Linked DNA regions of Dinghuibacter silviterrae. Each later gene encodes a partner of the first gene's protein in a complex. Links are inferred from orthologs where the notes say so. Each region holds a gene or a part of one and is shown in the gene's direction. Other genes may lie near its edges.

The links. The genes of interacting proteins can lie anywhere in the genome.
Region 2: the proteins of accD (region 1) and accB are in contact, whole or in part, in a solved structure (PDB 8UXZ), measured with the Escherichia coli proteins. The link is inferred for Dinghuibacter silviterrae from one-to-one orthologs.

Annotation. Positions count from the first base shown.
Region 1 is NZ_SODV01000002.1:2,022,538-2,025,409, reverse strand. What follows is about bases 41-2,837. They hold accD (acetyl-CoA carboxylase, carboxyltransferase subunit beta), read left to right. Parts: upstream 41-880; coding sequence 881-1,795; downstream 1,796-2,837. Other genes in these bases: EDB95_RS25475 (hypothetical protein), read left to right, coding at 1,810-2,837; EDB95_RS25485 (class I fructose-bisphosphate aldolase), read left to right, coding at 41-840. Outside these bases: more of EDB95_RS25485, read left to right, coding at 1-40; more of EDB95_RS25475, read left to right, coding at 2,838-2,872.
Region 2 is NZ_SODV01000001.1:1,834,697-1,837,719, forward strand. What follows is about bases 76-3,023. They hold accB (acetyl-CoA carboxylase biotin carboxyl carrier protein), read left to right. Parts: upstream 76-1,289; coding sequence 1,290-1,757; downstream 1,758-3,023. Other genes in these bases: EDB95_RS08240 (TlpA family protein disulfide reductase), read right to left, coding at 76-558; efp (elongation factor P), read left to right, coding at 642-1,208; accC (acetyl-CoA carboxylase biotin carboxylase subunit), read left to right, coding at 1,699-3,023. Also shown: EDB95_RS08235 (thiol-disulfide oxidoreductase DCC family protein), read left to right, coding at 1-31; more of EDB95_RS08240, read right to left, coding at 28-75. UniProt on the Escherichia coli protein: This protein is a component of the acetyl coenzyme A carboxylase complex; first, biotin carboxylase catalyzes the carboxylation of the carrier protein and then the transcarboxylase transfers the carboxyl group to form malonyl-CoA.

The DNA of each region.
Region 1 (2,872 bases):
CCGGTAGACCAGGGCATAGAGCACAGCGGCGGTTCCGCCTTTGCCCCCAATCCGATGTATTTCGACCCGGAAAATATCATCCGGCTGGCCGTGGAAGCGGGTTGCAGCGCCGTGGCCTCGACCTTTGGCGTGTTGGGCATCATGAGCCGGAAGTATGCGCACCGCATCCCTTTTGTGGTGAAGATCAACCACAATGAATTTTTGAGTTACCCTAACCGTTACGATCAAACGCTTTTCGGGACCGTACGCAGCGCCTGGAACATGGGCGCCGTTGCGGTGGGCGCGACCATTTATTGGGGCAGTGCCGAGAGCGACCGTCAGCTCAAAGAGATCGGGGAAGCCTTCGAACTGGCCCACGAGCTGGGCATGGCGACCATCCTCTGGTGTTATACGCGTAACGCCGCCTTCAAGGTGGACGGCGTCGACTATCATACCTCAGCGGACCTCACGGGTCAGGCCAACCACCTTGGCGTGACGCTGCGGGCCGACATCATCAAACAAAAATTACCCACCAACAACGGCGGCTACCTGGCGCTCAAATTCGGCAAAACGTCTCCGTTGGTGTACGAAAAACTGACCACCGACCACCCCATCGATCTTTGCCGTTACCAGGTGCTGAACTGCTACAGCGGGCGCGTGGGCTTGATCAATTCCGGCGGGGAATCCAAGGGCGCCTCGGACATGGCGGAAGCCGTCACTGCGGCCGTCGTCAACAAACGCGCCGGCGGGATGGGCATGATCATGGGACGCAAGGCTTTCCAGCGGCCTTTCAACGAGGGTGTCGACATTATACAGGCGGTACAAGATGTGTATTTAGAGAAAAAAGTTACCGTCGCATAGGAAAAATCCCGACATTAGCGGTTTAAAAAAGGAGCTAGCGATGTCCCAACATGAGGAGGATTTCGAAGTAAACCTTACCGGAGAGGAAGGCCAGTCTGAAGAATCGAAGACCCGATGGTTTAAGCGGATCAAGAAGGGGATCCAGACCAGCACCGCAGAGAAAAAGGAAGTGCCGGAGGGATTGTGGACGAAATGTCCGCAGTGTAAGTATACCTGCACGATGATCGAACTGAGGGAAAGCTGGTTCGTTTGTCCGCAATGCAACTACCACCATCGCATCGGCAGCGCCGAATATTTCGAGCTGTTGTTCGACAACAAGGAATATACAGAACTTTTCGCGGACATCCGCTCCAAGGACTTCCTGGGTTTTACGGACCTCAAACCTTATAGCAAGCGCCTGGAGGAGGTGTGGCGTAAAACAGACCTCAAGGACTCCATACGCGTTGCCACGGGCAAAATGGCGTGTGAAGGAATTGTTGTGGCCTGTATGGACTTCGAGTTCATCGGGGGCTCCCTGGGCAGCGTGATGGGGGAAAAGATCGCCCGTTCCGTGGATTACTGCCTGCACCACCGTCTTCCGCTGCTGATCATCTCCAAATCCGGGGGCGCCCGTATGATGGAAAGCGCTTTTTCCCTGATGCAAATGGCCAAAACCATCGGTAAGCTGACCCAGCTGGCGGAAGCAAAGCTCCCCTACATCTCCCTGATGACGGATCCCACCTTTGGGGGCGTCACCGCCTCGTTTGCAATGATGGGCGACCTTAACATCGCGGAACCCGGCGCCCTGATCGGCTTTGCGGGCCCCCGGGTCATCAAGGAAACGATCCGCAAGGAACTTCCCGAAGGTTTTCAACGAAGCGAGTTCGTCCTGGAACACGGCTTCCTGGATTTCATCGTGGACCGCAAGGTGATGAAGGAGCGGATTGCTGAGGCGCTGATGTTGTTCGCGCACTAGCTATACCCTGCATAATGAAGGCTTTCCTGTTCACCCTTTGCTTGCTGGGCAGCGCGTTTTTGCATGCCCAGGATACTGTTCTCCGTTTCCCGGTTCCGGACGCCGCGGACATCGTGTCCGCCCGTTTAGTGACACCCGCTTCCGGCGGCGCTTCCTGTCTTGCCCTGGACATGGGGCAGCAGCAACAATACATCCTCCTGGACAGCCAGTGTCAGGTCCTTCATCAGTTTACAGAGAAAGGGGATCCCGCTTCCAATATGTTTTTCCTGGACCGGGCCTGCCGGTTGGGCACAGCCGTCAGGGGGAATGTCTATCACCATTATTTTACCATACAATCGCCAAGACGGGAGGAAACACTCTACGACAAAGTGATCGATTTTTCATCCCATACGACCGAAGAAGTCCCTATCCTGAATCCCGCCCAAAGCTCGATCCGCATGGGCTTTTTCCTGGATAGCGAGGGCAAACCTTACCTCTTGTCGTCCTCACGGTATGGACACGCGTTGTATTTCGAAAGGCAAGGTCCGGGAGGGGACATTCTGCTTGACAGCATCGTGTTGGATAAGATAAAGCAACCGGCGTTGGCCATGGGCTATGTGCACTATGTTCCTGAAGGGAGTGCCCAACGGCTCGACCTCAATGCCGGGGCCACGCTGGCCTTTACACGCGGGCGTCAGCTGGTGCTGGTCGCCCAGCACCGGAACACCGATCCATGGTTCATGATCGTGGACCTCGAAACGTTCCAGGCGCATATCAAAGCGTTGTCGGCCCTGGCTGCCTTTAACGACATGGACACGACCCAACCCTTCTCCATTAGCGCCAGCATCTTAGGTGACAGGTTTTTTGTCTTAAAAACACAAAAGGCCCAAACCGACGTCGGAATCTTCCAGATCCCCAGCCTGGATATGCTGGGGGACGTGGCCTTGAATGAAACCAATGCGTCGTCTTTGTCACAAACGCCCATCCAATACAATTCCTGGCAATCGGGCAAGCACGACATCATCAACGACTATTCCGCAAAACAATTTTACCAGGACCTCGTCGCCAGCCGCGCCGGGCTGGCCGCCGGATATGATA
Region 2 (3,023 bases), on another replicon or contig:
GCCAGCCCTAAGGGCCCGGTTCCTGCCCTAGTCCTGGGTTACCAGTTGAATCAGGTTGGTCACCGTGGTCCCGCCGTCGAAAACCTTTACCAGTTTCTTGTGGCGGTCATATATGGCCAGGTAGGGCACATATTGAGAGCCATAGTGACGGGAAAAGAAAAACTCGTAGTCCCGGCCCATGGTGATGTTCTTATAGTCCGCCAGTTTATAATAGAAGTAGAAATTCTTCATTTTGTCGAAGGGCAGCGAAGTGAGCATCACGAACCGGACGCCTTTGAGGGAATCCATTTTACTCAGGATCGCCTCCGTCTGGTGCTGGCAGTGTTCACAATCAGGGCTGAAATACATCAGCACGATGGGTTTGCCCGACGGCAGCTTTTTGGTATTGAAAATGGTGGTGCTGTCCACTTCCAGGATATTGAATGATGGAAGGGTTTTGTCGGATTGATAGGGCAACTGGGGCTCCTGGGGCTGCTGGGGCGATGTTTGCTGGCTTTTACCGGGAACGGCCATCAACAGACTGGCAGCCAGGGCCAGCAGGTATAGGTTTTTCTTCATTCTGCAATTAACAAAAAAGAGGTGGTATTTTGTGATCTATATATATTTGCGCACTAAATACCCTTTTTTTGTAAACTTTAACTATGGCAAATACTTCGGACATCAGGACGGGTTTGATCATAAAATTGGACGGCGGGTTGTATTCCGTGGTCGAATTTGGTCAAAACAAAACGGCCCGTGCTGCGGCAAAGGTTTGGGCAAAGCTCAAGGGCGTGGACAATGCACGCACCATCGAACACACGTGGAACTCCGGGGACACGATCTTCCCGGTAAGGGTAGAAAAAAAGGCTTTTCAGTTCCTTTATAAAGACGATTCCGGGTACAATTTCATGGACAACGAGACCTTCGAACAGATCGTCATGGGGGAAAATCTGGTGGACGCGCCCCAGTTCCTAAGGGACGGCCAGGAAGTGGCCGTGCTGATCAACGGGGAAACCGAACAGCCCATGGGCGTGGAACTCCCCGACAAGATCGTCGTCCGGGTGACCTATGCAGAACCGGGGGTGAAAGGGGATACGGCCACCCGTACCCTGAAACCGGCTACCGTCGAGACGGGGGCCACGGTGATGGTACCGCTTTTCGTGGACGAGGGGGAGTTGATCCGCGTCAATACCAAGACCGGTGAATATATCGAGCGCGTCAAAGAATAGGCCGCCCGACCTTCGGCGATCTTTGATCGCCTGCGGTCCGCCCCCTACAGGGGCCCTTTAAAACCCAAAACACACAAACCCATGGATTTCAAACAAATTCAGGAGCTCATCAAGATCATCAACAAATCGAACATTGGTGAGATCAGCGTTGAAGAAAAGGACTTTAAGATAACGATCAAGCAAAAGGAAGACCAGGTTCATACCGTAGTAGCAGCTCCTGCACCCGTCCAGGTGCTCCCTGCGGCACCCGCGCCGGTTGAAACGGCAGCACGCCCCGCGCCCGCACCGGCGCCGGCGCCGAAATCGGACAACCTCATCACCATCAAAAGCCCCATGATCGGCACCTTCTACCGTAAGTCCTCTCCGGACAAGCCGAACTTCGTGGAAGCAGGCGACGAGGTAAACCCGGGCAAGGTCGTGTGCATCATCGAGGCCATGAAATTGTTCAACGAGATCGAGAGCGAGGTCAGCGGGAAGATCGTAAAGATCCTTGTCGAAGACGCCTCTCCCGTGGAATACGACCAACCGCTATTCCTGGTCGAACCCTAATCTGAAGCTGATGTTTAAAAAAGTATTGATTGCAAATCGTGGGGAAATCGCGTTACGGGTCATCAGGACGTGCCGGGAAATGGGCATTAAGACCGTAGCCGTATATTCCACCGCGGATAAAGATAGTTTGCACGTCCGTTTTGCGGACGAGGCCGTGTGTATAGGAAAACCTGCCAGCTCCGACTCCTATTTGAACATCACCCGCCTGATGGCCGCCGCGGAGATCACCAATGCGGACGCCGTTCATCCGGGGTACGGATTCCTGGCGGAAAACGCCCGTTTTGCAGAGATCTGTACGGAACACGGGATCAAATTTATCGGACCCACCCCGGCGATGATCCGGTCGATGGGGGATAAGATCACCGCCAAAGAAACCATGATCAAGGCCGGCGTGCCGGTCATCCCCGGGAGCGACGGTCTCCTGGAGAGCCTTGATCAGGCCAGGTCCATTGCACACGACATGGGCTACCCGGTGATCATCAAGGCTACCGCCGGCGGCGGTGGTAAAGGGATGCGCGTCGTATGGGAAGACAGTGAGCTCGAAAGGGCGTACAATACGGCCAAGGCCGAGGCCCTGGCTTCGTTTAAGAACGACGGGATCTACATGGAGAAGTTCGTGGAAGAACCCCGGCATATCGAAATCCAGGTTGCCGGCGACCAGTACGGCAAGGTGTGTCACCTTAGCGAGCGCGACTGTTCCATCCAGCGCCGCCACCAGAAACTGGTGGAGGAATCCCCTTCCCCGTTCATGACACCGGAGCTCCGGGAGAAAATGGGGGAGGCAGCCATCAAGGCGGCTTCCGCCATCAACTACGAGAGCGTGGGCACCATCGAATTCCTCGTGGACAAACACCGCAACTTCTACTTCATGGAGATGAACACGCGGATCCAGGTGGAGCACTGCGTGACCGAGGAAGTCATCAACTACGACCTGATCAAGGAACAGATCAAGATCGCGGCCGGTGTACCCATCAGCGGGCGCAACTATATCCCCGAAATGCACGCCATCGAATGCCGGATCAACGCGGAAGATCCCTACAACGACTTCCGTCCGTCCCCCGGCAAGATTACCGTCCTGCACCAGCCGGGCGGGCACGGGGTGCGTGTGGATTCCCACATCTATGCCGGGTATGTCATCCCTCCTTACTACGACTCCATGATCGGGAAGATCATCGCCGTGGCCCGGACCCGGGAAGAGGCGATCGACACCATGAGCCGCGCGCTCAGCGAATACGTCATCGAGGGCGTCAAGACAACCATACCGTT